Regions from separate parts of the Shinella sp. M31 genome, predicted to be linked through region 2. Evidence: riboswitches for the same ligand, from Rfam matches in the RefSeq annotation. Region 2 holds a riboswitch; the other holds the start of a gene.
The links. A riboswitch is a leader RNA that binds a small molecule or an ion and turns the genes downstream of it on or off. The one in region 2 is predicted to bind thiamine pyrophosphate.
Positions count from the first base shown of each region.

Region 1: it holds a riboswitch for thiamine pyrophosphate, as region 2 does, so the genes downstream of both, thiC (phosphomethylpyrimidine synthase ThiC) here and thiD (bifunctional hydroxymethylpyrimidine kinase/phosphomethylpyrimidine kinase) in region 2, are expected to answer to the same signal.

Region 1 covers NZ_JBLZPH010000112.1:925-16,519, forward strand. Annotated here, with positions in the region: gene ACOZKU_RS18850 (sigma-70 family RNA polymerase sigma factor) at 1-408, shown strand, start outside; gene ACOZKU_RS18855 (anti-sigma factor) at 395-1,168, shown strand; gene ACOZKU_RS18860 (Bax inhibitor-1/YccA family protein) at 1,196-1,912, shown strand; TPP riboswitch at 2,048-2,164, shown strand; gene thiC (phosphomethylpyrimidine synthase ThiC) at 2,257-4,068, shown strand; gene thiO (glycine oxidase ThiO) at 4,071-5,051, shown strand; gene thiS (sulfur carrier protein ThiS) at 5,048-5,245, shown strand; gene ACOZKU_RS18880 (thiazole synthase) at 5,247-6,020, shown strand; gene ACOZKU_RS18885 (thiamine phosphate synthase) at 6,017-6,622, shown strand; gene ACOZKU_RS18890 (amidohydrolase family protein) at 6,623-7,456, opposite strand; gene ACOZKU_RS18895 (molybdopterin-binding protein) at 7,581-7,790, shown strand; gene tsaA (tRNA (N6-threonylcarbamoyladenosine(37)-N6)-methyltransferase TrmO) at 7,806-8,324, opposite strand; gene ACOZKU_RS18905 (PadR family transcriptional regulator) at 8,454-9,014, shown strand; gene ACOZKU_RS18910 (DUF2218 domain-containing protein) at 9,014-9,298, shown strand; gene ACOZKU_RS18915 (helix-turn-helix domain-containing protein) at 9,299-10,180, opposite strand; gene ACOZKU_RS18920 (4-hydroxyphenylacetate 3-hydroxylase N-terminal domain-containing protein) at 10,276-11,835, shown strand; gene ACOZKU_RS18925 (flavin reductase) at 11,846-12,358, shown strand; gene ACOZKU_RS18930 (5-carboxymethyl-2-hydroxymuconate Delta-isomerase) at 12,433-12,819, shown strand; gene hpaE (5-carboxymethyl-2-hydroxymuconate semialdehyde dehydrogenase) at 12,831-14,348, shown strand; gene hpaD (3,4-dihydroxyphenylacetate 2,3-dioxygenase) at 14,439-15,419, shown strand; gene ACOZKU_RS18945 (fumarylacetoacetate hydrolase family protein) at 15,435-15,595, shown strand, end outside.
Region 2 covers NZ_JBLZPH010000134.1:4,818-20,412, forward strand. Annotated here, with positions in the region: gene ACOZKU_RS21245 (hypothetical protein) at 1-255, shown strand, start outside; gene ACOZKU_RS21250 (linear amide C-N hydrolase) at 331-1,344, shown strand; gene gshB (glutathione synthase) at 1,444-2,388, shown strand; gene ACOZKU_RS21260 (YifB family Mg chelatase-like AAA ATPase) at 2,637-4,166, shown strand; gene ACOZKU_RS21265 (VOC family protein) at 4,216-4,611, opposite strand; gene cysK (cysteine synthase A) at 4,776-5,744, opposite strand; gene ACOZKU_RS21275 (LysE family translocator) at 5,873-6,490, opposite strand; gene ACOZKU_RS21280 (LysE family translocator) at 6,684-7,316, shown strand; gene ACOZKU_RS21285 (GNAT family N-acetyltransferase) at 7,317-8,204, opposite strand; gene dut (dUTP diphosphatase) at 8,209-8,682, opposite strand; gene ACOZKU_RS21295 (peptide chain release factor 3) at 8,776-10,356, shown strand; TPP riboswitch at 10,424-10,520, shown strand; gene thiD (bifunctional hydroxymethylpyrimidine kinase/phosphomethylpyrimidine kinase) at 10,563-11,375, shown strand; gene ACOZKU_RS21305 (LysE family translocator) at 11,372-11,983, opposite strand; gene ACOZKU_RS21310 (AraC family transcriptional regulator) at 12,098-12,898, opposite strand; gene ACOZKU_RS21315 (GFA family protein) at 12,902-13,306, opposite strand; gene ACOZKU_RS21320 (pirin family protein) at 13,362-14,273, opposite strand; gene ACOZKU_RS21325 (class II glutamine amidotransferase) at 14,547-15,368, shown strand; gene coaBC (bifunctional phosphopantothenoylcysteine decarboxylase/phosphopantothenate--cysteine ligase CoaBC) at 15,361-15,595, opposite strand, start outside.

The sequences.
Region 1 (15,595 bases), on a different contig from region 2:
TCGAGCTTCCGCACCGGCGCCAATGTGCGCAACTGGCTGATGTCGATCCTGCACAATGCGCATATCGACCGCCTGCGCCAGCGCCGCTCGCTGGAGCGACGCCACGATGCGGCCGCTGAGCTCGCCGAGCGCGCGATGCCGGCGAACCAGGACCATTCGGTGCGGCTGACGCAGTTGCGCGACGCCTTTTTCGGCTTGCCGGAAGACCAGCGCGCGGCGCTGCACCTCGTTGCCATCGAAGAGCTCTCCTACCAGGAGGCGGCCGATACGCTGAAGATCCCGGTGGGCACGCTGATGTCGCGCGTCGCCCGCGCCCGCGAGCGGCTGCGCACCTTCGAACAGAGCGGCCCATCCGCGACCGTAACCCATCTCAAAATCGTCGGAGGCACTGGCGATGACAAGCAATGACCCCATCCTCGAGGCCGATCTCAACGCCTATGTCGACGACCAGCTCGCCGTCGGCCGGCGCATCGAGGTGGAAGCCTATCTTTCCGAGCGTCCGGAAACCGCCGCGCAGGTCATGAAGGATCTGCGGGTGCGTGACGAGCTTCGCCTGGCGCTCGCCGATCATCGCACGGTGACGCGTCAGGAAACGCGCGAGGCCGCCCGCCTGCTCGAGCGCGCACTGTCGCGCCGCCGCGTCTTCGGTTTCCTTCGCCGCGCCGCGACCATCGCGCTGTTCGTCGCCGCCGGCTGGGTGGCGCACGCGGCTTTCGGTCCCTTCGGCGCAACCGAGGTCGTGGCATCGACGCCGCCACCCGCCTTCGTGGAGGAGGCGGTGCGGGCGCACAAGACCACGCTCCTGCGCGATTCCATGGCGTCGCAGCCGGAAACCGAAAGCTTCGACCCCGCCGAGATCCGTTCTGCGACGGCAATCGTGCTGCCGGACCTGCCGAAGGGTTGGGGTGTCGTCGATACGCAGGTCTTCCCCTCGGCCTATGGCCCGAGCGTCGAGCTGGTGCTGGAGCCCCGTAAGGACGAGCGCCTGTCGCTCTTTGCCGTGCGCCCCGGCTCCTTTGCCGTGCAGCACGTGCTGCTCTTCCACGCCGACAATGCCCGCGCCGCCTATTGGCAGATCGGCGATGTTGCCTATGCGCTGGTGTCGGAAAGCCGCAAGGCCGACGACCTGGCCGAAACCGCGCGGGATCTTTCCCGCACGCTCTACTGATCAACCGTTTCCAGAAGGAGATTTCAGATGGAACCCGTACAACAGCGATTTGGCTATGGCGCGCAGGCGCAGTCGGCCGCCCTCTTCGACGAGGGCCTGCGCCAGCACATGCTGCGCGTCTACAACTACATGGGCGCCGGCCTCGTCATCACCGGCCTCGTCGCCTTCATCGTCGGCTCGACGCCGGCGCTCTACGTGCCGATCTTCTCCTCCCCGCTCAAGTGGGTGGTGATGCTCGCCCCGCTCGCCTTCGTCTTCTTTTTCTCGTTCAAGATCCAGACGATGTCGGCCAGCACCGCACAGATGACCTTCTGGGCCTTCTGTGCCGTCATGGGCCTGTCGCTCGCCTCGGTGTTCCTCGTCTTCACCGGCATGAGCATCGCGCGCACCTTCTTCATCGCCGCCTCGATGTTCGGCGCCACCAGCCTCTACGGCTATGTGACGAAGCGTGACCTGTCGAAGGTCGGTTCGTTCCTGATGATGGGCCTGATCGGCGTCGTCATCGCCTCGATCGTCAACATCTTCCTCGGCTCGTCCGCCCTGCAGTTCGCGATTTCCGTGATCGGCATCGTCGTCTTCGTCGGCCTGACCGCCTGGGACACGCAGAACATCAAGGAACAGTATGCCGAAAACATCGATCAAGAATCGAGCCAGAAGATGGCCGTATTCGGTGCGCTCTCGCTCTACCTGAACTTCGTCAACATCTTCCAGCTGCTGCTGAATTTCACGGGCGAACGCGAATAGTTTTCGTGAATGAATTCAAAGGGTACGGCGGAGCTTGTCTCCGCCGTTTCTTTTTCCGCGCAGCGCAAAAACCGTAAGAAACTACTTACATAAACCAACCCCGTTGACAAATCGCCCCGCAGCGTTTTTGCTTAAGGCATTCACCAGGGGGGTCCCGACAAGGGGCTGAGATACTGCTGGCTTTCGCAGCGCAGTGACCCGTTGAACCTGATCCAGTTCATACTGGCGTAGGGACGGTGCAAGCGCTGTGGCAGGACATCCGAAAACCCGGAGTCCGCGTCCGGCGTCCTTCCATCATTCCGGCTCTAGGACTGGGTCTCCAAACGAAAACTTGGAGCCTTACGATGAATATTGCCGCCCAAAAGCTCACCCCAAGCGTCACGACCGGCCCCCTGCCCGCCTCCCGCAAGATCCACATTGCCGGTGAAGCGCATCCCGACATCCGCGTGCCGATGCGCGAGATTTCCCTGCACCCGACCTCTGGCGAACCGCCGGTCATCGTCTACGACGCCTCCGGCCCCTATACGGACCCGAACCACGTCGTCGCCATCGATGCCGGCCTGCCGCGGCTGCGCGAAAGCTGGATTGTCGCCCGCGGTGACACAGAGGGTTACGAGGGCCGACATGTGCGCCCCGAGGACAACGGTTTTGCCACCGGCGAGCGCCTGACGCCGGAATTTCCCGTGCGCAACCAGCCGCGCCGGGCAAAGGACGGCAAGGCGGTGACGCAGCTCGCCTATGCCCGCGCCGGCATCGTCACGGCGGAGATGGAATTCATCGCCATCCGGGAAAACCTCGGCCGAAAGGCAGCCAAGGAAGCACTTGCCCGTGACGGCGAAAGTTTCGGCGCGCATATCCCCGATTTCGTCACGCCGGAATTCGTCCGCCAGGAGGTCGCGAGCGGCCGGGCGATCATCCCCGCCAACATCAACCATCCGGAAGCCGAGCCGATGATCATCGGCCGCAATTTCCTGGTCAAGATCAACGCCAATATCGGCAACTCCGCCGTCACCTCCTCCATGGCGGAAGAGGTCGAAAAGATGGTCTGGGCGATCCGCTGGGGCGGCGATACGGTCATGGACCTCTCGACCGGCCGGAACATCCACAACATCCGCGAATGGATCATCCGCAATGCGCCGGTGCCGATCGGCACCGTGCCGCTCTACCAGGCGCTGGAGAAGGTCAACGGCATCGCCGAGGACCTGACCTGGGAGGTCTTTCGCGATACGCTGATCGAGCAGGCCGAGCAGGGTGTGGACTATTTCACCATCCATGCCGGCGTGCGGCTGCACTACATCCCGCTCACCGTCAACCGCGTCACCGGCATCGTCTCGCGCGGCGGCTCGATCATGGCCAAGTGGTGTCTGCATCACCACAGGGAAAGCTTCCTCTACGAGCATTTCGAGGAAATCTGCGACATCTGCCGCGCCTATGACGTGTCCTTTTCGCTGGGCGACGGTCTGCGCCCCGGTTCGATTGCCGACGCCAACGATGCCGCACAGTTCGCCGAACTGGAGACGCTGGGCGAACTGACCCAGATCGCTTGGAAAAAGGACTGCCAGGTCATGATCGAAGGCCCCGGCCATGTGCCGATGCACAAGATCAAGGAGAACATGGACAAGCAGCTGAAGACCTGTGGCGAGGCTCCGTTCTACACGCTCGGACCGCTGACGACGGACATCGCGCCGGGCTACGACCACATCACCTCGGGCATCGGGGCGGCGATGATCGGCTGGTTCGGTACCGCCATGCTCTGCTACGTCACGCCGAAGGAACATCTCGGCCTGCCCGACCGCAACGACGTGAAGGTCGGCGTGATCACCTACAAGATCGCCGCGCACGCGGCCGATCTCGCGAAGGGCCATCCGGCCGCGAAGATCCGCGACGACGCGCTTTCCCGCGCCCGCTTCGAATTTCGTTGGGAGGATCAGTTCAACCTCTCGCTCGACCCGGAGACGGCCCGCGCCTTCCACGACGAGACCCTGCCCAAGGAGGCGCACAAGGTCGCGCATTTCTGCTCCATGTGCGGCCCGAAATTCTGCTCCATGCGCATCTCGCACGATATCCGTGCTGAAGCGCAGAAGGAGGGGCTGGAGGCGATGGCCCAGAAATTCCGCGAGGGCGGCGATCTCTACATGCCGCTTGCGGGAGAATGACCATGCGCATCCTCGTCAAGGGCGCCGGCGTTGCCGGCCTGACGGTCGCCTGGCAGCTTTACCGCCACGGCTTCGACGTCACCATTCACGAACGGGCCGAGAAGGTCGGCCAGGGCGCCTCCGGTTTTGCCGGCGGCATGCTCGCCCCCTGGTGCGAGCGGGAAAGCGCCGAGGAACCCGTGCTGACGCTCGGCCGTCTCGCCGCCGACTGGTGGGAGGCGGCCCTCCCCGGCCATGTGCAGCGCCGCGGCACGTTGGTCGTGGCGAGCGGGCGCGACGCCGGGGAACTGGAGCGTTTCGCAGGGCGCACGAACGGCTGGGAATGGCTGGACGAACAGGCCATCGCAGCGCTGGAGCCCGATCTTGCCGGCCGCTTCCGCAAGGCGCTGTTCTTCCGGCAGGAGGCGCATCTCGATCCGCGCAAGGCGCTCTCCGCGCTGACGGCGGGGCTGGAGGAGGCGCGCATGTGCTTCCTCTTCGGCCCCGGCAGCCATGCTGCCCGCTATGACAGGATCGTCGACTGCACAGGCGCCGCAAAGATCGGGCGGCTTGCCAATCTGCGGGGCGTGCGCGGCGAAATGCTGCGGCTCGAAACCAGCGACATCACCCTTTCCCGCCCCGTCCGCCTGCTGCATCCGCGCCATCCGATCTACATCGTACCGCGCGAGCGCAATCGCTTCATGGTCGGCGCGACGATGATCGAAAGCGACGATGCCGGCCCTATTACCGCGCGGTCGCTGATGGAACTGCTGAACGCCGCCTACGCCCTGCATCCCGCCTTTGGCGAGGCCCGGCTGATCGATACAGGTGCCGGCATCCGCCCCGCCTATCCCGACAACCTTCCGCAGGTGACGGAAGACGGCGACACCCTGCATGTGAACGGCCTCTACCGGCACGGCTTCCTGCTCGCGCCGGCCATGGCGGGTGAAGTCGCCCGCCGGCTTCTGGCCGAACACGCGTCACCGGAAAGGATGGCCTCATGACCCTCATCATCAACGGCGAGGAACAGGAGGTAACCGCAGCAACCCTCGCCGACCTGCTGCACGCGCTCGACTACGAAGGCGACTGGCTGGCGACGGCGGTCAATGGCGAACTGGTGCACCGGGAGGATCGCGCCGTCTTTCCGCTGAGCATGCATGATCGCATTGAAATCCTCTCGCCCATGCAGGGGGGCTGACATGCTGAAGCTCTACGATACCGAGTTACAATCGCGCCTGCTGCTCGGCACTGCCCGTTACCCCTCTCCAGCGATCCTCGCAGAGGCGGTGCGGCGCTCGAAGACCCAGATCGTCACCGTCTCGCTGCGCCGTGAGACATCGGGCGGCAAGTCCGGCGGCGCCTTCTTCGAGCTGATCCGCGATCTCGGCGTGCGCGTGCTGCCCAACACGGCCGGTTGCCACAGCGTGAAGGAAGCGGTGCTGACCGCAAAGATGGCGCGCGACGTCTTCCGCACCAACTGGATCAAGCTCGAAGTCATCGGCCATCACGATACGCTCCAGCCCGATGTCTTCGGCCTGGTCGAGGCGGCCCGCATCCTCACCGGCGAGGGCTTTCAGGTCTTCCCCTATACGACGGATGATCTCGTCGTCGCCGAAAAGCTGCTGGAAGCCGGTTGCCGCGTGCTGATGCCCTGGTGCGCGCCGATCGGCTCGGCCATGGGGCCGGTCAACCCCACGGCGCTCCGGAGTTTTCGCGCGCATTTCCCTGACGTGCCGCTGATCGTCGATGCCGGCATCGGCCGGCCCTCGCATGCCGCCGACGTCATGGAGCGCGGCTATGATGCCGTGCTGCTCAACACCGCCGTCGCCGGTGCCGGCGATCCCGCCGCCATGGCCGAGGCTTTTGCGCTGGCCATCGCCGCCGGCCGGCTGGCGCACAAGGCCGTGCCGCTGGAGCCGCGCGACATGGCCGTTCCCTCCACGCCCGTCATCGGAAAGGCAGCCTTCTCGTGAAGCTCGACCCCTTCTATCTCATCGTCGATAGCGCCGACTGGATCGACCGCCTCGTGCCCGTCGGCGTCAAGCTCGTGCAGCTGCGTATGAAGCACGTGCCGGAGCACAGCCTGCGCAACGAAATCCGCCGCGCCAAGGCGACCTGCGCCGTGCACGGCTGCCAGCTCATTGTCAACGACTACTGGCAGATCGCCATCGAGGAGGCCTGCGATTTCGTGCATCTCGGCCAGGAGGATCTTGCGGAGGCCGACATTGCCGCCATCCGTGCTAACGGGCTGAAGCTCGGCCTCTCCACCCATGACGAAGCCGAGCTCGAAACGGCGCTTGCGGCAAAACCCGATTATATCGCGCTCGGCCCGATCTGGCCGACGATCCTCAAAAAGATGAAATGGGCGCCGCAAGGGGCGGAAAAGCTGCGAGACTGGAGGGAGCGGATCGCGCCGATCCCGCTCATCGCCATCGGCGGCCTCAACCCGGATCGCCTGCAAGCCGTCTTTGAAAACGGCGCCGACAGCGCGGCCGTGGTGACCGACATCACGCTGAACGCCGACCCGGAAGCGCGCACCCGCGAATGGATCGCCCGCACCGCGTGCTGGCGCTGATCAGAGCTTCCACAGCCGCCGGGCGTTTTCAGAAAACACGCGGCGCTTCTCCTCCAGGCTGACACCGGAGAGGAGCGCCTGCGTCGCGCCGATCCAGGTGGACAGGCCGCCGCCCAGCGTGCAGACCGGCCAGTCGCTGCCCCAGACCATGCGGTCAAAGCCGAAATTTTCCGCGACATGGGCGAAATAGGGTTTCAGGTCCTCCAGCGTCCAGTGTTGCGAGCCATAGGCCGGGATGCCCGAGAGTTTCACGGTCATATTCGGCCGGCGTGCTATCGCCGCAACCGGCCCTTTCCAGATATCGAAACCGCCGCCCTTGATGTCGGGCACGCCGCAATGGTCGAGAACGAAGGAGACATCCGGCGCGAGATCGGCCAGCGCGATCGCCCTGTCGATCTGGTGCGGCAGGACGCACAGATCGAAATTGAGGTCGGTGCCGGCCAGACGCTTGATGTTTTCGCGAAACAGCGCGCCTTCGGACAGAGCGTCCGGCACGACATGCAGCACGCGACGGAAACCGCGCACGAAGGGATTGGCGAGAACCGTCTCGAGATAGGCCGGGAATTCCGGTGATTCCGGCCGGCAGGCGGCGATGGCGCCGACAAGCAGGCTGCCCTCCGCGCCGGCCAGGTCCTTCACCATCGCCGTCTCGCGCGCAATGTCGCTTTCGGCCACATCGACTTCCATATGCAGCGCCGCGACGATGCCCAGTCGCCGCGCCTCGCGCGCATAAAGGTCCTGTGTGAAATCCGCATCGAGCGGCGGCACGCCGGAAAGCCAGGGATAGGAGAGCCGGTCGCGGTAGATGAGATGCAGGTGCGTGTCGACGATCATTCGGGCCTCCTCCGGAGCGCGAACACTGGCACAGAAGAATGATCCATTCAAATACGAATTACACAGATGTTCTGGCAATCGACCTGAGCCCCGCTAGATATTTCACAAACCAGAGGAGACCATCATGAAGATCAGCGCACGCAACCGCCTGAAGGGCAAGATTGTCGAAGTCATTCTCGGTGCCACCACCGCTCATATCCGCATCGATGTCGGTGGCTCCATCGTCACCGCCGCCATCACCAATGATGCGGTGAACGAACTCGGCCTCGCCGCGGGCCAGGAGGCCTATGCGGTGATCAAGGCTTCGGATGTGATGGTGGCCGTGGACGACTGAGGCGCTGAATAGCCATTAGTCCACCTTCTTGCACATATGCACCGCGCCGGTCTCGTCGTCGCCCTTCTGGCGCGGCGCGATCGGCTTGAAGAGCGTGCGATCCGGCTTGAGGTCGATCAGCGGCGTGCCGTCGAGGCAATCGAGGCCGCGCACAAAGAGCCTGTTGCCCTCGATTTTTTCCAGAAGCGTAATCGAGGTGCCTATCGGATTGGGTCGCACGGGCGAACGCAGCGAAAACGTGCCGTGCACCTCGCCGTTCGAGGCCGGGCTTTGCAGCACGAGGTCGCGGCGCGACTGGTGCAGCCAGTAAAGCACTTCCAGCCGTTCGTACCGATCGACGCCTGCCAGCGCCGGCACCCAGGGCTCAAAAACCTCGATCATGCAAACCGGCCCGTCCGGGCGCCCCTGCCGCGGTGTTTCCATGCGCGAGGTCCAGGGCGTCGAAATGCGGCCAATGAAGACGATCTCCGCATCGGCAGCCTCCGGCGCTGCAATTGCCACCTCGTTTTCGCGGATTTCGTTCAGCCGAACCACACGCATCTCCATCGCTGTATTCTTCTAAATACGACGATAGCGGCCCGCGAAATCTTTTGAAAGATATAAATCTCGATATATCTTGATTTCCGATATATCGAGATTTATATCGGAACCATGAAACACAGAATGGGATGCGGCCCTCACCGCCACTTTTCACCGCCCGACGATCGTTCGGGTTCCTTTCATCGCGGCCGGCACCATGGGCCCGGCCGGGGCGGCCGTCATGGCGGACGCCTCTTCGACTATGGCGAGCTGCGCCTTTTGCTGCTCGCCATCATCTCGGATGCGCCGAGCCACGGCTATGAGCTGATCAAGACCGTCGAGGATCGTTTCGGCGGCAGCTACAGCCCGAGCCCCGGCGTCATCTACCCGACGCTCTCCTGGCTCGACGACATGGGCTATGCGGCCATCGAACCGGCCGAGGGCGGGCGCAAGCGCTACAGCATCACGCCGGAAGGCAAGGCCTTCCTGGCTGCCAACCGCGCCGCCATCGACGACCTGATGGCACGGGCCGGCGGCGGAGGCCCCGGCGGCCGCGAGGGCGTGCCCGCCCCCGTGGTGCGCGCCATGGAAAACCTGAAACTCGCCTTGCGGCTGCGGCTCAGACGCGGCGATCTCGATGCGGCCTCGGCCGAAGCCATCGCCGCCGCCCTCGACCTTGCCGCCCAGACCGTGGAGAAAAGCTGATGACATCGAGCACGACCGCCATCCCGACCGAGCATGCCAGCAAATACCTGCAGCAGCTCTGCAAGCACTTTGCCCATAAGCTCGCCGTCACCTTCGATGAGCATGCCGGCTCGATCACCTTCTCCATCGGCGAATGCCGGTTGAAGACGGAGGACGGCGCGCTGCGCATCGACCTCACGGCGCCCGATGCCGAAGATATGCAGCAGCTGAAGGACGTGGTGATCCGCCACCTCGTGCGCTTCGCCTTCCGCGAAGAGCTGTCGCCGACCTGGCAGGATGCCTGATCAGATCGCGCCGGCGGCTTCCGAGTTCCGCCGGCGCCAATCCGAAGGCGAGGCCCCGGTGCGCTTGCGGAAGAACCGCGAAAAATAGGCCGGGTCCTCGAAACCGATCTCCCGGCCGATATCCTCCATGGGGCGAATGGTGAAGCGTAGTAGCCGCTTGGCTTCCAGCAGGCGCCGCTCCAGCACCATGTCCTTCACCGTCTGCCCGAAAACGATGCGCGCCGCCTTGTCGAGCAGATGCGGCGTCGTCGCCAGGGTCTCGACATAGCGCCCGACCGGCCAGTCATCGCGATAATGCCGGTCGATGGCACGGCGCAGCTCCAGCCCCAGCGCGACAACGGGTTCCGCCGCCGCAAAGCCGGCGTTGCCGCCGAGCCGCGCCATCAGCGACAGCACGACGCCGATCAGCCCCGCCATGATCCGCTCGCTCGCCCCCGCCCCGCCGCGATACTCATCCATCACCATGGAAAGCAGCGCGCCGATACGCGAAAACCCCGGCGCTTCGGCCTCGCCGGAGAGCAGCACGGGTGCTGCAAGCGACAGATCCACCTGCGATGCCATGGCGCGCAGCAGGTCGTCCGAGATCGACACGACGATGGCGTCGGATTGTTTGTCCACTTCGAACCCATGCACCACGTTGCTTGGCACGAAGCTGATCGCGGGAGCGGAAAAATTCCAAGTCCGGTCTTCGATCCGGTAGCGCCCCGCGCCCTTGAACCAGTAGGTGATCTGCCCCATCAGCGGATGTTTGTGCGGCGCCACCCGCCCGAAGTGCAGGCTCCTGCGCTCCATCACGGTTTCGACATGCAGGAAACCGACATCGAGCGCGCGGCTCGGCTCGCCGTAGACGAAAAAGGCTGGGACATCGCGGCTGGCGGTCATGCTGGAAAAAGTACCAGCGAATTACCCGCTTTGTCCATGGCGCATCTGGTGTCCCCGACCTAGCATTTGTCAGGATTTTTCAGGAGGAGACCACCATGCGCGCGGAAGATCATCGCAGCGAAAAGACCCGGCCGTTCACCGGCGCCGAATATCTCGCAAGCCTTCGGGACGGGCGCGAGGTCTATATCAACGGCGAACGCATCGCCGACGTCACCACCCACCCTTCCATGCGCAATTCCGCCCGCTCCATCGCCCGCATGTATGATGCGCTGCACGATCCCAAGCGTCAGGAACGGCTGACCTCGCCGACCGACACCGGCTCCGGCGGCTACACGCACAAATATTTCCGCGTCGCCCATTCCTCGGCCGATCTCGTCGCCCAGCAGGGCGCCATCGCCGACTGGGCGCGCATGTCCTATGGCTGGATGGGCCGCACGGCGGACTACAAGGCCGCCCTGATGAACACGCTCGGCGCGAATGCCGATTGGTACGGCCCCTTCAAGGACAACGCCCTTTCCTGGCATAAACGCGCGCAGGAAAGCGTGCTCTTCATGAACCACGCCATCGTCAACCCGCCCATCGACCGCCACAAGCCGGCGGACGCGGTGAAGGACGTCTTCGTGCACATCACCAAGGAGACGGATGCCGGCATCTATGTCTCCGGCGCCAAGGTCGTCGCCACCTCCTCGGCGCTGACGCATTACAATTTCCTTGCCCAGAGCTCGGCGACCGTCACCGAGGACCCGTCGCTCTCGGTCATGTTCATCCTGCCGATGAATGCGCCGGGCGTGAAGATGTTCTGCCGCGTCTCCTACGAGCAGACGGCCAATACGGCGGCCCATCCCTTCGACTATCCGCTCTCCTCGCGCTTCGACGAGAACGACGCGATCCTCGTGCTCGACAATGTCTTCGTGCCCTGGGAAGACGTGCTGGTGCTGCGCGATGCGGCCAAGATCCTGTCCTTCCACCCGGCGTCGGGCTTCATGCACGGCTATTGTTTCCAGGGTTGCACGCGCCTGGCGGTGAAGATGGACTTTTTGGCCGGGCTGCTCGCCAAGGCGCTGCGCGCCACCGGCGGCGATGCATTCCGCGGCAACCAGGCCATGCTGGGCGAGGTCATCGCCATCCGCCACCAGTTCTGGGCCTTCTCCAACGCCATGGCCTATAATCCGATCCCTTGGGCGAACGGCGCCGTGCTGCCGAACCTCGAAGCAGCCCTCTGCTACCGCACCTTCATGTCGGAGGCCTATCCGAAGGTCATCGACATCGTGCGCCGCACGGTGGCCTCGGGCCTCATCTACCTGCCCTCCTCGGCCAAGGATTTCGCCAATCCCGACATCGACCGCTATCTCGCGCAATATGTCCGCGGCTCCGACAATATGGGCCATATCGAGCGCATCAAGATCATGAAGCTGCTGTGGGATGCGACCGGCACGGAATTCGGCGGCCGCCATGCGCTCTACGAGCTGAACTATGCCGGAGCGCCGGAAGAGGTGCGCCTGCAGGTGCTGAAGGGCGCCGAACGCGGCGGGCGTCTGCGGGAAATGGAAGCGCTCGTCGACCAGTGCATGGCCGATTACGACGAGAGCGGCTGGACCGGCGACACCTGGCTGCCGCCGCTCGGCGACGACGCCCTGCCCAACGCTGCCGAATGAGGACCATGCCATGGACATCGGCGTTTCCAAGACCGAATTCCGCAACGCGATGGCCCGCGTCTGCGCGCCCGTCAATGTGATCACAACCAACGGAGCCGCCGGTCGCGGCGGCTTCACCGCCACCGCCATGTGCTCCGTGACGGACGAGCCGCCGACGCTGCTCGTCTGCATGAACAGCCGCTCGGCCCAGACCGGCCTGTTCATCGAGAACCGCCGTTTCTGCGTCAACGTACTGACCCAGGAGCACAAGGCGCTCGCCGCCTCCTTCGCCGGGCAGCAATCCGACATGGAGGCACGCTATGCCGATGCGACATGGCTCGACCTGCCCTCCGGCAACCAGGCGCTGACCGATGCGATCGTCTCCTTCGATTGCCGCCTGACGGAGGCACGCCTTGTCGGCACGCACAATATCCTGATCGGCGAGGTCATGGACATCCGCTGCCGGCGCGATGGGCATGCGCTCCTCTACTTCGACCGCAACTATGTGCATGTTCCCACGCAGGCCGGCAGCTTCGGGGGCTGACGGCAGCACAAACCGCTTGACAAGCCGCCTTCTATTTAACATGTTAAATAAAAGATCGCATGTCGGGAGGAACAATGCCGCATCTCACCGTCGAATATTCGGCCAATCTCGAAGGCCGCACCGACCTTGACGCGCTCTGCGTGGCGCTGCTCGAAACGGTGCTGGAAACGGGCCTCTTCGAAGTCGGCGCCATCAGGGTGCGCGCCCTCAAGGCCAATCACTATGCCATCGCCGACCGGCTGGCGGAAAACGCCTTCATCGATCTGAACTTCCGCATCGGCAAGGGCCGCAGCGCCGAGGAGAAGAAGCGCACCGGCGAAGCGCTGTTCGCCACGGCCGGCAGGCTGCTCGCTCCCCTTTTCGAGACGCCGCATTTCGCGCTCTCGCTCGAGATTCGCGAGATCGACACGGAGCTGAGCTGGAAGAAGAACGCCATTCATCCGCGCCTGCGCGGCAAATAACAGGAAACCCCATGTCGAAACTTCAGGAAAACATCGCGAAGGCAAACGCCTATCTCGCCCGCTTCAAGGAACAGGGCGTGCTGAACCGCATCGCCGGTGAGGATGTGGCCGGCGGCGACGGTGCGACCTTCGAAAGCATCTCCTCCATTGACCTGAAGCCGCTGGCGACGGTGGCGCGTGGCACGGCAGCCGATATCGACCGTGCCGCCAAGGCCGCCAAGGCCGCCTTCGCGGACTGGTCGGCGATGCCGGGCGACACGCGCAAAAAACTCCTGCACAAGGTCGCCGACGCCATCGTCGCGCGCGCCGAAGAGATCGCCTTCGTCGAATGCATGGATACCGGACAGTCGCTGCGCTTCATGGCCAAGGCGGCACTGCGTGGCGCGGAAAACTTCCGCTTCTTCGCCGACCGCGCGCCGGAGGCCCGCGACGGTAAGACGCTGCGCACGGAAAACCAGGTCAACATGACGACCCGCGTGCCGATCGGCCCCGTCGGCATCATCACGCCCTGGAACACGCCGTTCATGCTTTCCACCTGGAAGATCGCGCCGGCGCTGGCCGCCGGCTGCACCATCGTGCACAAGCCGGCCGAATTCTCGCCGCTGACGGCCCGCCTGCTCGTCGAGATTGCCGAGAGCGCCGGCCTGCCGAAGGGCGTCTGGAACCTCGTCAACGGTTTCGGTGAGGATGCCGGCAAGGCGCTGACCGAACATCCCCTCATCAAGGCCATCGGTTTCGTCGGCGAAAGCCGCACCGGCTCGATGATCATGAAGCAGGGCGCCGACACGCTGAAGCGCGTGCATTTCGAACTCGGCGGCAAGAACCCCGTCGTCGTCTTCGCCGATGCGGATCTGGAGCGCGCTGCGGATGCCGCCGTCTTCATGATCTATTCGCTGAACGGCGAGCGCTGCACCTCCTCTTCCCGCCTCCTGGTGGAAGAGAGCGTCTACGACACATTCACCGCGCTGGTCGCAGAAAAGGCCAAGCGTATCAAGGTCGGCCACCCGCTCGACCCGGAAACCGTCGTCGGCCCGCTGATCCATCCGGTGCACGAGAAAAAGGTTCTCGAATATATCGGGATCGGCAAGTCCGAGGGCGCGACGGTTGCGGCCGGTGGCGAGAAGTTCGATGGTCCGGGCGGCGGCTGCTATGTCTCGCCGACGCTCTTCACCGGCGCCAACAACCAGATGCGCATCGCCCAGGAGGAAATCTTCGGCCCCGTGCTGACGGCTATTCCCTTCAAGGACGAGGCCGAGGCGCTGGCACTTGCCAACGACGTCCAGTACGGCCTCACCGGCTATCTCTGGACGGCTGACGTCACCCGCGCCTTCCGTTTCACCGATCATCTCGATGCCGGCATGATCTGGGTGAATTCGGAAAACGTCCGCCACCTGCCGACGCCCTTCGGCGGCGTCAAGAATTCCGGCATCGGCCGCGATGGTGGCGACTGGTCCTTCGATTTCTACATGGAAACGAAGAACATCGCCTTCGCCACCCGCGCCCACGCGATCCCGAAGCTCGGCGGTTAAGCCGCCGGCCCGAAACTCGGCGGTTGATCCCGCTTATTCCACAAGACTGCGCCCGTCCTCGTATCACGAGGCGGGCTTGAGGAGGACACCATGCCCGTACCGCAGCCCAATCTCTACCCGCCCTTCAACATCGTGCGTCTCAGCCATGTCGAATTCGGCGTCACCGACCTCGCCAAGTCGCGCGCCTTTTATGTCGATACGCTCGGCCTGCAGGTGACGGACGAGGACAAGGACACGATCTATCTGCGCGCCATGGAGGAGCGTGGCCACCATTGCATCGTGCTCAAGAAATCCGACAAGCCCGAGGCCCGCGACCTCGGCTTCAAGGTGTTCGACGAGGACGACCTCGACAAGGCCGTGCACTTCTTCAAGGGCAAGGGCCTGCCGGTGGAATGGGTCGAGCGCCCCTATCAGGGCCGCACCTTCCGCACGCGCGACCCGATGGGCATCCCGCTCGAGTTCTACACCAGGATGGACCGCCTGCCGCCGATCCATCAGAAATACGCGCTCTATCGCGGCGTGAAGCCGCTGCGCATCGATCACTTCAACTGCTTCTCGCCCGATGTCGACGCCTCCGTCGGCTTCTACAACGAGCTCGGCTTCCGCGTGACCGAATATACCGAGGATGCCGAAACCGGCCGCCTCTGGGCCGCCTGGACGCACCGCAAGGGCGGCGTGCACGACATCGCCTTCACCAACGGCCGTGGACCCCGCCTGCACCACACCGCCTTCTGGGTGCCGACGCCGCTCAACATCATCGACCTGCTCGACCTGATGGCGACGACCGGCTGGGTGTCCAACATCGAGCGCGGCCCCGGCCGCCACGGCATTTCCAATGCCTTCTTCCTCTACATCCTCGATCCCGATGGCCACCGCATCGAGATCTACTGCTCGGACTACCAGACCGTCGATCCGGACCTCGAGCCGATCAAGTGGGATCTCACGGACCCACAGCGCCAGACACTGTGGGGTGCAGCGGCGCCCAAATCCTGGTTCGAGCACGGCAGCCTCTTTGCCGGCGTCGAGCCGCAGGATGCCGTCCTCAAGGCCCAGCCGATCATCGCACCCTGAAGGATGGATCGAACCATGACAGACGTGAGCCATCCCCGGTTTTCCAGCTTCTCCGTCAACGGGCGCAAGGCCTATGGCCTCGTCACCGATGGCGGCGTGATCGACCTCTCGGCGCGTTTCAGCGCACGTTTCCCGACCCTTCGGGAGGTGGTCGAGGCCCATGCCTTCCATGAACT
Region 2 (15,595 bases):
AACGCCGACCTCAACGATCGGTGGACGGTGAATGCCGAGGCCGATGTCGGTGGTTTCGGCACCGGCTCCAAGCATAGCGTCAATGCCCAGGCCTATCTCGGCTACCGCACCCATATGGGCAATTTGCCGACCATTCTGCGCGTCGGCTATCGCGTGCTCTCGCAGGATTACGAAGGTGATGATTTCACCGGCAACAAGTTCAACTGGAACGTGACCCAGCATGGACCGGTCGTCGGCCTGTCCATCCGCTTCTGACGCAGGGAGAAGACCATGCGACGCACCACTATGCTCAAAGCCCGGACGTCCGTCCTCGCACTTGCCGTGTCCTGCATGGCGTTGGCGCCGGTCGCCGAGGCCTGCACGCGCTTCGTCTATCTCGGGCCGAACGACAACATCGTCACCGCCCGTTCGATGGACTGGAAGCTCGATGTCGCGACCAATCTCTGGGTTTTCCCGCGCGGAATGGAACGCAACGGCGAGGTGGGGCCTAACTCCCTGAAATGGACCTCGAAATACGGCAGCGTCATCGCAACCGGCTATGATGTGTCGACGACCGACGGCATGAACGAGCGCGGCCTCGTTGCCAATGTGCTGTGGCTGGTGGAATCGGAATATCCGAAGTATGACCAGAGCAAACCTGGCCTGACGATCGCCGCCTGGGCGCAATATGTGCTCGACAATTTCGTGACGGTCGACGAGGCAGTGGCCGATCTCGCGAAAGAACCGTTCACCATCGTGTCGGACAGCGTGCCCGGCGAGGAGCGTCTGACGACCTTGCACCTTTCCATTTCGGATGCGAGCGGCGACAGCGCCATCATCGAATATATCGACGGCAAGCAGGTCATCCACCACGACCGCTCCTATCAGGTCATGACCAATTCGCCGACCTTCGATCAGCAACTCGCCCTCAACAGCTATTGGAAGCAGATCGGCGGCACGGTCATGCTGCCGGGCACCAACCGCGCCTCCGACCGCTTTGCGCGCGCCTCCTTCTATGTGAATGCCATCCCCAAGGCCGAGGATCCGAACCGTGCCCTGGCCAGCGTCTTCAGCGTGATCCGCAATGTCTCCGTGCCCTTTGGCATCACGACGCCGGACGAGCCGAACATTTCCTCCACACGCTGGCGCACCGTGGCCGATCACAAGCGCGGCCTCTATTTCTTCGAATCCGCGCTGACGCCGAACACGTTCTGGGTTGATCTGAAGAAGATCGATTTCGCACCGGAGACCGGCAAGGTGCTGAAGCTCGATCTCGGCAAGGATCAGGACCACACCTATTCCGGCGATGCCACGGCGGATTTCGTCCCTGCCGAGCCCTTCCATTTCCTCGGCCTGCAGCTCTGACCGTTTTGCCGGGCCGAAGACGCGCCGATTTCGCCGCTGCGGCGTTGTCTTCACGCCCGCGACATCCTAAATGTGCCGGGCATTCCTGAGGGGACTTTCATGGCTAAGATCAAGAACGTCGCGGTCCAGATGGACCACGTGTCGACCATCAACATCGCGGGCGATTCCACCTTCGCCATGAGCCTCGAGGCGCAAAGCCGCGGCTACAAGCTTTTCCATTACACGCCGGACCGGCTCAGCCTGCGCGACGGTACGGTCTATGCCAGCGTCGAGCCGATGGAGCTGCGCGACGTCAAGGGCGACCACTATACGCTGGGAGCGCCCGAACGCGTCGATCTCTCGACCATGGACGTGGTTCTGCTGCGCCAGGACCCGCCCTTTGACATGTCCTACATCACATCCACACATCTCCTGGAGCGCATCCATCCCAAGACGCTCGTTGTCAATGACCCGGCCTGGGTGCGCAATTCGCCGGAAAAGATTTTCGTCACCGAATTCGCCGATCTGATGCCGAAGACGCTGATCACCCGCGATCCCGCCGAAATCCGCCGCTTCCGAGACGAGATGGGCGACATGATCCTGAAGCCGCTCTACGGCAATGGCGGCGCTGGCGTCTTCCATTCCACCAAGGACGATCGCAATCTGTCCTCGCTGCTGGAAATGTTCGGCCAGATGTTCCGCGAGCCCTTCATCGCCCAGCAATATCTGCCGGATGTCCGCAAGGGCGACAAGCGCATCCTGCTCGTCGACGGCGATCCGGTCGGCGCGATCAACCGCGTGCCGGCCGAACACGATGCCCGCTCCAACATGCATGCCGGCGGCCGCCCGGAGCCGACGGAGTTGACGGCGCGTGAGAAGGAAATCTGCGCCCGCATCGGCCCCGCCTTGCGCGAGCGCGGCTTCCTGCTCGTCGGCATCGACGTCATCGGCGACTATATGACCGAGATCAATGTGACCTCGCCGACCGGCCTGCGCGAGGTCAAAAAATTCGGCGGCGCCGACATCGCAGCCCTGCTCTGGGACGCGATCGAACGCAAGCGCTGAGGCCGTTTCCGGCCTTGCCGTGACGTTTCGTTCGCGGACGTCCCGGCTTCGTTCCGCAAATGCAACCGAGTGCAACCGGCGCGCGGAAAATCGTGCGGCGGGTTCTATAATTGTTCTTGTTTCATTCCGTGTTTCATGCCAGATTTGCAGCTGCAACCCAGGGGCGGGTGAGCGGACTGTTTTCGGCATAAAAGTGTTGCGGCATTGCCGTGCTTTGAGCGCGCTGCCGCGGGACGGGCGGAGCGATCATGGTGGCGCGGGTTTGTACGATTGCGTTTCAAGGCATCGAAGGCGTGCCCGTCGATGTGCAGGTCATGGTGGCGCCCGGCAAGATGGGCATGCAGATCGTCGGTCTCGCCGACAAGGCCGTGGCGGAAAGCCGCGAGCGGGTGCAGGCGGCCCTCCACGCCTCCGGTCTCTCGCTGCCGCCCAAGCGGGTGACGGTCAATCTTGCGCCGGCGGATCTGCCCAAGGAAGGCAGCCACTACGATCTCGCCATCGCGCTCGGCCTGATGATGGCGCTCGGCGCGGTGCCGGCGGATGCACTGGAGGATTTCCTCGTCATCGGCGAGCTCAATCTCGACGGCACGATCGCCTCCGTCGCCGGCGCGCTTCCCGCCGCCATGGGCGCCAATGCACTCGGCAAGGGCTTGATCTGCCCGGCGGAGAATGGTGCGGAAGCGGCCTGGGCCGGCGGCGGGCTCGAAATTCTCGCCCCGCGCAGCCTGATCGCGCTCGCCAACCATTTCAAGGGCACGCAGGTTCTCGCCCGCCCGGTGCCGGCAGTCCGCGCCGCGGCAGGCGATTTGCCTGACCTCCTGGATATTCGCGGACAGGAAAGCGCCAAGCGGGCGCTGGAAGTCGCCGCGGCCGGCAGTCACAATCTCCTGATGGTCGGTCCGCCCGGCTCGGGAAAGTCCATGCTCGCCGCGCGCCTCGCCGCCATCCTGCCGCCGCTCGCCCCGGCCGAACTGCTGGAAGTCTCGATGATCCATTCCATCGCCAGCCAGCTTTCCGGTGGGCGCCTGTCGGATCGCCGCCCGTTCCGTACGCCGCACCATTCCGCCACCATGGCGGCGCTGGTGGGCGGCGGCCCGCGGGCAAAACCCGGTGAAGTGTCGCTCGCGCATAACGGCGTGCTCTTCCTCGACGAGCTCCCCGAATTCACGCCGCAGGCGCTCGATGCCTTGCGCCAACCGCTCGAAACCGGCGAATGCATCATTGCGCGTGCCAATCATCGTGTCAGCTATCCCGCCGCCGTCCAGCTCGTCGCGGCCATGAATCCATGCCGGTGCGGCATGGCGGGCGAGCCCGGCCGCAGCTGCGCCCGGGGTCCGCGCTGCATGAGCGATTACCAGGCCCGTGTCTCCGGCCCGCTGATGGATCGCATCGATATCCGCATCGACGTGCCCGCTGTCTCCGCGACGGATCTTATCCGCCCGATGGCCGGAGAGCCGAGTGCGGTTGTGGCAAAGCGCGTCGCCCAGGCGCGCGCCCTGCAGGCCGATCGTTTCGCCCGCCTCGGCATGGGCTTGGTGACCAGCAACGCGCGGGCCTCGACCGCGCTGGTCGAAAAAGTGGCCGAGCCTGATCCCGCCGGCCTCCAGCTGCTGCGCGATGCGGCGGAGAAGATGCGCTTTTCCGCCCGGGGCTATCACCGCGTCCTCAAGGTCGCCCGCACACTCGCCGATCTCGACGAGTGTGCGATCGTCGGTCGTATCCATCTTGCCGAGGCGATTTCCTACCGGATTGCCGGCGAGCGGCTTGTCACGGCCTGATGGCCGATGTCAACGGGGCCGAATATGCATCCGCCCGCTATCTCCGGTGTTACGCCGGTCCTTTGAAAACCGCCTCGATATGGTGCCCGTCCGGATCGACGACGAAGGCGGCATAATAGGTGGGGCCGTAGTGCAGGCGCAGACCGGGCGGGCCGTTGTCGCGGCCGCCGGCAGCAGTGGCTGCCGCGTGGAAGGCATCGACGGCCGGACGGCTCGGTGCGGCAAAGGCGATGTGGAAGCCGGGGCCGGGCGCGCGGGCATCGTCGTCGGCTTTGATGGCCAGCTTGTCGCCACCGCCCGACGGCCCGTAGCCGACGGCCTGGCCGGCTTCGCCGGGCCGCAGGTCGGACCAGACGCGTGTATAGCCGAGCGGCGCAAGCGCGGCGTCGTAGAAGGCCGCTGAACGGTCGATGTCGTGAACGCCGAGGGAGAGGTGATGAAGCATGGCGGAGAGGATGATAGTCAGTTTGGAGTTGGATACCGCATGGCCGGGCCATGCGGTGATCTTATGCCGAAGCCTTTCAGCCGAAGCGCGTTCGCTTCGGCTTTGGGGGATACGGCAGACAAAACCTTTGAAGCTTCCGCCAAACCGGAGCTGCCGGAAAGGCGTTAGCTGGCGAGCCCTTCGAAGAGTGCAGTCGAGAGATAACGCTCGGCGAAGGAGGGAATGATGACGACGATGGTCTTGCCGGCATTTTCCGGGCGGCTGCCGACCTTGGCGGCGGCGGTGAGGGCGGCGCCGGAGGAAATGCCGACCGGCACGCCTTCGAGCCGCGCCACGAGGCGTGCATTGGCGAAGGCCTCGTCATTGCTGACGGTCACGACCTCGTCATAGACTTGCCTGTCGAGGATGGCGGGGGCAAAGCCGGCGCCGATGCCCTGGATCTTGTGCGGGCCGGGATTGCCGCCCGAGAGAACCGGGCTGTCGGCCGGCTCGACGGCAACGACCTGGAAGCCGGGTCTCCGGGCCTTCAGCACCTGTCCCACGCCGGTGATCGTGCCGCCCGTGCCGATGCCCGAGACGAGGATGTCGACGGCACCATCGGTGTCGTTCCAGATTTCTTCCGCGGTCGTGTTGCGGTGGATCTCCGGATTGGCCGGGTTTTCGAACTGCTGGGGAATGACGGCGCCGGGAATGGTGCTGGCCAGTTCCTCGGCCATGGCGATGGCGCCCTTCATGCCCTTCGGTCCTTCGGTCAGCACCAGCTCTGCGCCGAGCAGCGCCAGCATCTTGCGGCGTTCGACCGACATGGTCTCCGGCATGGTCAGGATGAGGCGATAGCCCTTGGCGGCGGCGGCGAAGGCGAGCGCGATGCCGGTATTGCCCGAGGTCGGCTCGATCAGCGTCGATGTGCCGGGCGTGATCTTGCCCTGGGCTTCCAGCGCCTCGATCATCGCCACCCCGATGCGGTCCTTCACCGAAGCGATCGGATTGAAGAATTCGAGCTTGGCCAGGAGGTTGGCGACGACGCCTTTTTCCTTTGCAAACTTGTCGAGCCGCACGATCGGCGTATCGCCGATGGTTTCGGTGATGGAGGCGTAGATACGGCCGCGGCCGGGCTTGCGGGGTTCGCTCATCGGGGTCTCCTCGTTATTGTCGGAGAGAAGATAGGAGGGAACGCGACGCGAGACGAGTCCGGATTTCGCGGGAAAACGGTTTCAGACGGAATAATCGGATTGCCGGTAGGCCAAAGCCTGAGAAACCATCACGCCGCGCGGGTGGCGATATAGGCTGCCGTCCCCGCGAGAATGCCGGCGGCGACGCGGTTCAGCCGCTGCAAGGCCTTTGGCTGCTTGAGCAGGACGCGGGCGCGCGCGGCAAGCGCGATATAGGGCACGACCACGATGAGCAGCACCACGAAGGTGGCGGCCAGCAGCACGCCGTAATCCTTCAGGCCGATCGAGCCGAGATCGACCAGCGTCGGCACGAGCGCGACATAGAACAGCATGGTTTTCGGATTGCCGAGCGTCACGAACAGGCCCGACAGGAACGACATGGTCAGGCTGGTGGAGCGCTGCTCCTCGATGTTCTGCGGCAGCAATCCGCCCGTCCAGAGTTTCCAGGCGATGTAGCCGAGATAGAGCGCGCCGGCGATCTTGATCAGCATGAAGGCCGTGGTGAAGGTCTGGGCGATGAAGGCAAGGCCGAGGATGACCGCCGTCAGATAGACCATATCGCCGAGAATGAGCCCCAGCCCCATGAAGAAGGTCGGCCGAAAGCCGGAGCCGAGCGCGCGCGCGACGATCGCCGTGATACCGGGACCGGGAATGATGGCGGCAATGAACAAGGCGCCGCTATAGGCGATGAGGACGGCGAGGGTCATGGGAAACTCCTTGGGTCCCTCCCTTTACGCCTGGCGGCGTTTTCCGGCAATGGTCCGGCTCGTCCGAGGCAAACGCAAACAGGACGCCTCCGCTATGGGCAAAGGATCACACTTGTCACCAGGACAAGTGTGATCCTTGCGGCGGGCGAGACCGAGGCCTACTCCTCCTTTGTCCATTCAGGGGAGATGACCGGTGCCCGACTTGACCAGCCTTGCCGCCTTCGCCCTCATTGCGCTCGGCATGGTGCTGACGCCGGGGCCGAACATGCTCTATCTCGTCTCCCGCTCGATCTGTCAGGGACCGGCAGCCGGGCTCGTTTCGCTCGGCGGCGTGGCGCTCGGTTTCGTGTTCTATCTGTTTGCCGCCGCCCTCGGCATCACCGCGCTTTTGATGGCGGTGCCCTATGCCTATGATGCGCTGCGTTTTGCCGGCGCGCTCTATCTCGCCTGGCTGGCCTGGCAGGCGCTGCGTCCCGGCGGGCGCTCGCCCTTCGCGGTGAAGACGCTGCCCCGCGATGGCAACCGCAAACTCTTCCTCATGGGGCTTCTGACCAATCTGCTGAACCCCAAGGTGGCCGTGCTCTATCTCTCGCTGCTGCCGCAGTTCATCGATCCGGCAAGGGGCCATGTCTTCCTGCAGGCGCTGGTGCTCGGTGGCACGCAGATCGTCATCGCCGTCAGCATCAACGGGCTGATCGCCGTTTCCGCCGGCTCCGTGGCCGCCCTTCTCGCCACCCGCCCGCGCTGGGCGCTCGCGCAGCGCTGGCTGATGGGCACGATGCTGGCGGGGCTGGCGCTGCGCATGGCGACGGATGCCGGGCGCTGATTAGAACTCCGCCATCGGCGGCAGCGCGAAGAGGTGTTCCGGGTGCAGCCCATCCGCACCGCGCAGCATGAGCACCATGTCGCCGTCATCGGCAACGGCTTCGCCGGTCCAGTCCAGATGATCGGGCGCGAAATGCACGCGGATTCTTGACGGTGTGATCCGCAGGCTCGTAATGACATCGGCGAGGGTGGGGATCTGCGCGCCGGCCACGTCGAACAGCTCGAAGGTTCCCTCTTCGCTCTGTTGCCAGGCAATGACGGCGCCGTTCTCTTCCATGAAGTCGAGTCTGAGATCCGGCATCAGCGCGGCGTTGAACAGGAACATCTCGACCTGCCGCAACGGCGCGAAACGGTCGGAAACCGGGCGGCGGGCATTCAATAACCGGCGAAGGAATGTGACATCAGCGTCGCTGGCCATATCGAGGCGTCGTGTCGCGGCTGCGCGGCCACCTGTTGGTGCCGGGCCGATGAAACGATGCTGCGTCAGCGCCCAAAAACCATAAGGCTCGTAGAGCGCCGGCTTGTCGGTCAGCAATGTTACGGCTTCAAAACCCTCGCTGTCGCAATAGTCGAGCGCGGCCTCCATGACGGAGCGGAACAGGCCTCGCCCGCGATATTCTGGTCGCACCGCGCCCGATTGCAGCCCGGCGGCGCGCGTGAAATTGCCGTTGATGACCAGCGGCATCGAGAAGGCACTGATATTTGCAATGCAGGTGCTGGATGCGTCGAACCAGGCGAAAGGCACGCCGGTCGGGTCCGGTCCGCCGAGCCGGTCGAGGATCGTCACGTCGATGCCGAATATATCGTCGAGCAGGGCGGCAAGCGCCCGCGACGCTATGGGATCGCCGAAATAGTTCGCGCGGAGAACGAGCGCGGGGTGGCCCGTCATCGTCTCAGCGCACGCCGGTCGAGCCGAAGCCGCCGGCGCCGCGCGCCGTCTCGCTGGCATCCGTCGCCTCCTGCACGGCGACTTGCGTGACGGGGGCGATGACCATCTGGGCGATGCGCATGCCGCGCTCGATGACGAAGGACTCTTCGCCGAGATTGATCAGCAGCACCTTCACCTCGCCGCGATAGTCGCTGTCGATGGTGCCGGGCGTGTTGAGGCAGGTGACGCCGTTCTTGAACGCGAGGCCCGAGCGCGGGCGGATCTGCGCCTCGAAGCCGAAGGGCACTTCGAAGACGAAACCGGTCGGCACCAGCGCGCGCTTGCCCGGTGAAAGCGTCAGCGGCGCATCGGCTTCCACGGCAGCGCGCAGATCCATGCCGGCGGCGCCCGGCGTCTCATAGGCGGGAAGCTCGATCCCCGCGCCATGCGGCAGGCGGACGAGGGAGAGCGTGGGCTGGGTGGGGGCGTGCGCGTTCATGCGGCCATAAGCCGGCCGTGGCGGCAGCGCGTCAATTGCATCTTCGAGGCGGAGCCTGTAAAGACGCCGGCAACTCACAGGATATTGCAGAAAATGGCCGAAACCCTTGCCGAGGCGGTCTCCCGCCGCCGCACCTTCGCGATCATCGCGCACCCGGACGCCGGTAAAACCACGCTCACCGAAAAACTGCTGCTGTTCGGCGGCGCCATCCAGCTTGCCGGCGAAGTGAAGGCGAAGAAGGACCGCATCCAGACCCGGTCCGACTGGATGAAGATCGAGCGCGAGCGCGGCATCTCGGTCGTGACCTCGGTCATGACTTTCGAATATGATGGCAATGTCTTCAACATCCTCGATACGCCCGGTCACGAGGACTTCGCCGACGACACCTACCGCACGCTGACGGCGGTCGATGCCGCCGTCATGGTCATCGACGCCGCCAAGGGTATCGAGCCGCGCACGCTGAAGCTCTTCGAAGTCTGCCGCCTGCGCGATATTCCGATCATCACCTTCGTCAACAAGATGGACCGCGAGAGCCGCGACCCGTTCGAAATCCTCGACGAGGTGGAAGAGAAGCTGGCGCTCGATACCGCGCCGATCACCTGGCCGGTTGGCCGCTCCAAGTCGTTTTCCGGTTCCTATCACCTCGCCGACCGAACGTATCGCGGTTCTGACACGCAGGTGCAGCCGGTGAAAATGGACGACGCAGCCGAAGTCGCCAGGAGCCTGCCGGAAAACGAGCGCCAGGCCTTCATCGAAGAGATGGAGCTGGCGCGCGAGGCCTGCCGTCCGTTCGACCGCGAAGCCTTCCTCGAGGGACATATGACGCCGGTCTTCTTCGGCTCGGCGCTGCGCAATTTCGGTGTGCGCGATCTCATCAATGCGCTCGGTGCCTTCGCGCCGCCGCCGCGTGACCAGATTGCCGACGTGCGCAAGGTCCATGCCGCCGAAGACAAGATGACGGCCTTCGTCTTCAAGATCCAGGCAAATATGGACCCGAACCACCGCGACCGCATCGCCTTTGCCCGTGTCTGCTCCGGCATGCTGGAGCGCGGCATGAAGGTGCGCCTCGCGCGCACCGGCAAGACAATCGGCCTGTCGGCGCCGCAGTTCTTCTTCGCCTCGCAGCGGCAGCTCGCCGATACGGCCTATGCCGGCGACGTGGTGGGCATTCCGAACCATGGCACGCTCCGGATCGGCGATACGCTGACGGAAGGCGAAGCACTGGTCTTCGAGGGCGTGCCGAACTTCGCGCCGGAAATCCTGCGCCGCGTGCGGCTGGAAGACGCGATGAAGGCCAAGAAGCTGAAGGAAGCCCTGCAGCAGATGGCGGAAGAGGGCGTCGTGCAGCTCTTCTCGCCGGAAGACGGCTCGCCCGCCATCGTCGGCGTCGTCGGCGCGCTGCAGCTCGACGTGCTGAAGGAGCGACTTCAGGGGGAATACGGTTTGCCGGTCTCCTTCGAAATGTCGCGCTTCTCGGTCTGCCGCTGGGTGTCCTCCGACAATGCGGCCGAACTCGACAAATTCGTCACCCAGCGCCGCGGCGATATCGCCCGCGACCTAGATGGCGACCCGGTATTCCTGGCGCAGGACAGTTTCTCGCTGCGCTACGAGGCGGAGCGCTATCCCGCGATCAAGATGGTCGCCATCAAGGAATACCACGTCACCAAGGCGTAACGCACGCCTGCCATTTTGCCGCCTGTCACTTTCAAGATGACAGGCGGCTTTTCTTTTGCGAAACGTAGCGCCTGGACGGGGGCGTCCGTCGCAAGGCGGGCTGAGAAGCACCCTTTGAACCTGAACCGGATCATGCCGGCGGAGGGAGTCGAACGGGCGCCGTATCGTTGCGCGCCCCACGGCCGCCTCCGTCGCAAGGAGGCTCCATGGCCGAGACGACCATCGCAAACATCCTCTCCATCGCGGGCTCGGACCCGTCAGGCGGTGCCGGCATTCAAGCCGATCTCAAGACCTTCGCGGCGCGCGGCGCCTATGGCATGGCCGTGCTGACGGCGCTGACGGCGCAGAACACGCAAGGGGTGTCCGGCGTGCATCTCGTGCCGGCGGATTTCGTCGCGGCGCAGATCCGGGATGTCTTCGCCGATGTGCAGGTTCATGCGGTGAAGATCGGCATGATCGCTTCCGCGGATATCGTGGATGTGGTGGCCAATGCGCTCGCCGGCCATCGGAGCACGCCGCTGGTGCTCGATCCCGTCATGGTCGCCAAGGGCGGGGCGTCGCTTCTGGCGCGCGAGGCGGTCGAGGCCCTGACGCGCCGCCTGCTGCCGCTCGCCACCGTGCTCACGCCGAACCTGCCGGAGGCGGCCGCCCTGCTCGGGGAGGCGGAGGCAACGGACCGCGAAACGATGGCGGACCAGGCGAGCCGCCTGCTGGCGCTCGGCCCCAAGGCGGTGCTGCTGAAGGGCGGGCACCTGCCCGGCAACCAGTGCCCGGATGTCCTGGCGACGCGCGATCGCCTGCGCTGGTTCGAGGGCGTGCGCGTCCTGACGCGCAACACCCATGGCACCGGCTGCTCGCTGTCGAGCGCCATTGCGGCCGAGCTCGGCAAGGGCAGGACGCTGCCGGATGCCGTGGCGGCGGCCAAGAGCTACATCGCCGGCGCCGTGCGCGGCTCGGATGCGCTGGCTGTCGGCTCCGGCCACGGCCCGCTGCACCATTTTCACGCGCTTTGGGACTAGCGATCCGCCAGCGCCAATCGCAGACCCATCAGGCCGAGCGCGGCGGCGAAGCTGCGCTGCGTCCAGACCATGATCTTCGGCCGGCTCAGGAACTGATGGCGCAGGCCTGCGGCAAGTGCTGCATAGAGCGCGAAGACGAGGAAGGTCATGATCATGAAGACAGCGCCGAGAATGAGCATGCGCGCGGTCACGTCAGGGGCCTGCGCCGGCACGAATTGCGGCAGGAAGGCCAGGAAGAACAGCGATAGCTTCGGGTTGAAGATATTGGTGAGGATGCCCTTCCGCACGATGCGCGGCGCCCGTTCGGCGGGCTGATCCGGCCCGAGATCGAGCGCATTCGAATCCTTCAGGAGGCTCCAGGCGATAAAGATGAGATAGGCGACGCCGATATACCGCAGCATCTCGAAGGCGAGCGCGCTGGCATGCAGCACCGCGGCAAGGCCGACGACGCTGGCGAGGATATGCGGGATGATGCCGAGCGTGCAGCCGAAGGCGGCAAGCAGGCCGGCGCGGAAGCCGCCGCTGATGCCGAGGGCCAGCGTATAGATGACGCCCGTGCCGGGCAGCAGGATGACGACGAGCGAGGTGATGAGGAATTCGGTGGTCATGTGGTGTTCCCGTGCTGAAGAGCGGCAGGAAACACCGGAATGAGCATGGTGGTCTTGAACGAAATTGCAGGTCAGGCAATTCCGGCAAGGTGCACGGCGGTTTGGGAGACGTCGCTAGGCGAGGGCGGCGTGGTAAGCGCCGGGCGTATAGCCGTAGCGGCGGGTGAAATTGCGCGTCATATGGCTCTGGTCGGCAAAGCCCGCCTCCGCTGCGGCTTCGGCGAGCGGCGTTCCCGTCGCGATCAACCGACGGGCCAGTTCGGTGCGGCGCTGGATGAGATAGGCATGCGGCGTCAGCCCCGTCACGCGGGCGAAGTCGCGCACCAGCCGGAAACGGCCAAGCCCGCTTTCTGCTGCGAGATCTTCGAGGGTGATCGCAGCGGCCGGCGTGCCGTCGAGTTTTTCGCGAGCACGGGCGACGCTCGATGTGGCAATGCCGGAGCGCCTTGCTGGCTGTTCGCGCAGTACGGCCGCCAGTAACAGCAGCAATCGTTCCTCGTGGCCAAGCGGTGCGGCCTGCGCGTCCAGCACGGCTGCAAGGGCTGCGGACGCCAGAGCGCTCACGCGCCTGTCGGTCAGAACAGGTGCATGAAACTCCTCGCGCGGGTTGCCTTCGAAAATGTCCTGCGCTGCCGTCGCAACGATCTCCGGTCGCAGATACAGCATGCGCCAGGCGCGTGGGGCATCGCCGAACGGCACGCCGTCGTGCACTTCGCCGGGGTTGACGGTGATCGTGTTGCCGGCCTCGGCCTCCACACGGCCGCGCCCGCTCGCCGAGGTCTGCGCACCGCGCTCGATCACGCCGATGCCGTAGGTGTCGTGGCTGTGGCGCGCGAATGTGTGGCTGCTGTCGGCGACGACGGCTTCGACGCCGTCGATGGCCGTGCGCAGGATCTGGAAGCGCCCGGCGGCCATGCCTTACTCCCGCGGCGTGCCGGGAAGGGCGGCGGTCTCGCCGAACCAGTCGGTGGCGGACGCGCACCAGATCTGCCGCACTGGTTTCAGGTCCGCGCGCTGGTTGATGCTGCCCCAGCGGATGCCCCAGGTTGCCGCGGCCTCCCCCGTCCCCGTCGAGAAAAGCGGCGTGCCGCATTCGGGGCAGAAGGACAGCAGGCGTGGACGGCCGCTTCCGGCGATTTTGGTGTAGATTTTCGGCGGATTGCCGGTCAGGCGCACGGCTTCGCGCGCGGCGCGCACGGTGACGCGGTAGGGCGAACCGGTCAGCCGCTGGCAATCCGTGCAATGACAGATCGTCACCGCATCGGGATCGATCTCGGCTTCATAGGTCACGAGGCCGCAATGGCATTGCCCGTCGATGCGCATGAACAATCCTTCCGCCTTGCAATATGGCGGAAGGATAGGGCTTCACGGGCAGGCGTCAATGCGCCGGCTTGATGAAGGTGCCGTTGCGCAGTTCGCGCATCGCCTGTTCCAGCTCGGCCTGCGTGTTCATCACGATCGGGCCATGCCAGGCGACGGGCTCTTGGATCGGCTTGCCCGAGACGAGCAGGAAGCGGATGCCCTTCTCACCGGCCTGTATTGTTACTTCGTCGCCGGTGTCGAACACGACCAGCGTGCGGTTGCCGGAGAGGTCGCGGATATTCAGCTCCTCGCCCTGGAACTCTTTCTCCACCTTCACGCCGAACGGTTTTGACGCATCCCGGAACGTGCCGGAGCCGGCGAAGATGTAGGCGAAGGCCGAGCGATAGGTATCGACGGGAAGGCGCTTGGTCTTGCCCGGCGGCACGGAGATATCGAGATAGACGGGCTCGGCGGCGATGCCGTCGACCGGGCCGGTCTTGCCCCAGAAGCTGCCGGCAATGACGCGGGCCACCGTGCCGTCGTCATCGACGACGACGGGAATGTCGCCGGACTTGATGTCCTGGTAGCGCGGCGCGGTCATCTTCAGCGACGAGGGCAGGTTGGCCCAGAGCTGGAAGCCGTGCATCTTGCCGGCGAAATCGCCGCGCGGCATTTCCTGGTGCAGGATGCCGCTGCCGGCGGTCATCCATTGCACGTCGCCGGCGCCCATCACGCCATGGTTGCCGAGGCTGTCGCCATGTTCGACGGAGCCGGCGAGCACATAGGTGATGGTCTCGATGCCGCGATGCGGATGCCAGGGAAAGCCGCGGATGTAATCCTGCGGATTGTCGTTGCGGAAATCGTCCATCATCAGGAAGGGATCGGTCATCGACGGATCGCCGAAGCCGAAGACGCGGTGCAGCTTGACGCCGGCGCCCTCCATGGCGGGGCGGGCGATGCTTTCGTGTTTGACGGGGCGTATGGACATGGGGAAGTCCTTTCGTTTGGGGTGTTGAAGCCCTTATACGCCCAGCCCATCGTTCACGAAATCTGGCCGCCACAGAACGGACTGTTCACAAAATCCTGTTTCGCCGGAAACTGCCGCGCGCGATGCCTGTCGTCAGAATGACACGCATGGTGTCGCCCCCTTTACATTCGTTAACGCATTTTTACCCATTTGCGTTGAAAATCCAGGCAGTGCCATGGTTAATGCGTCGTATCTCACACCGGTTCGCACCGGTCCAAGCAAGCGGGAAGTGTCATGTGCCGTTGGGCAGCCTATCGCGGAGAGCCGCTTTTCCTTGAGGAACTGGTGTCCTCGCCCGCGCACTCGCTGATCGAGCAATCCCACTGCGCCACTCGCGCCAAGACGGCCACCAATGGTGACGGCTTCGGCATTGCCTGGTATGGCGAGCGCCCGGAACCCGGCCGTTACCGCGATATTCTGCCGGCGTGGTCGGATTGCAACCTCAGGAGCATCGCAAGGCAGGTCCGCTCGCCGCTCTTCCTCGCCCATGTGCGCGCGGCGACCGGCGGCGGCACGCGGCGCGACAATTGCCATCCCTTCGTCAACGGCAACTGGTCCTTCATGCACAACGGCCAGATCGCCGATTTCGAGCACCTGCGCCGGCCGCTCGAAACCATGCTCGACAACGACCTCTACCATGCCCGCACCGGCTCGACCGATTCCGAGCTGCTGTTCCTGCTGGCGCTGCAATTCGGCCTGGCGCGCGACCCGCTCGGCGCGATGGCCGAGACCATCGCCTTCGTCGAGCGCCTCGCCGCCCATCTGGAGCGTCAGGTGCTGGTGCGCTTCACCGCCGCCTTCACGGATGGCCAGCAGCTTTATGCCGTGCGCTATGCGACGGATTACAAGGCCCCGACGCTCTATGCCGCGCCGATGGGCGAGACGGGCGGGTACTGCCTCGTCTCCGAGCCCTTGAACGACGACACGGAAGCCTGGGTGGAAATTCCCGACGGCAGCGCCGTGGTGCTGGGGGAAAACGGTGTGGACGTGCGCATCTTCTCGCCCGCCGGTCGTCCGGCCGGCGCCATGGAAGCCAAACTCAGCCTCGTCAGGTAAGCCGCGCGGCAATCCAGCCGGCGAGGTGGTCCGCCACGTCGTCCTTGGAGAGGTCCGGCCAGGCCTCGATGCCCTCGGCCGTGATCAGCTTCACGCTGTTGCGCGTGCCGCCCATGATGCCGGTCTCCGGCGAGACGTCGTTGGCGACGATCAGGTCCGCGCCCTTCTTTTGAAGTTTTACCCGGCCGTTGCTCTCCACGTCCTGCGTCTCGGCAGCAAAGCCGACG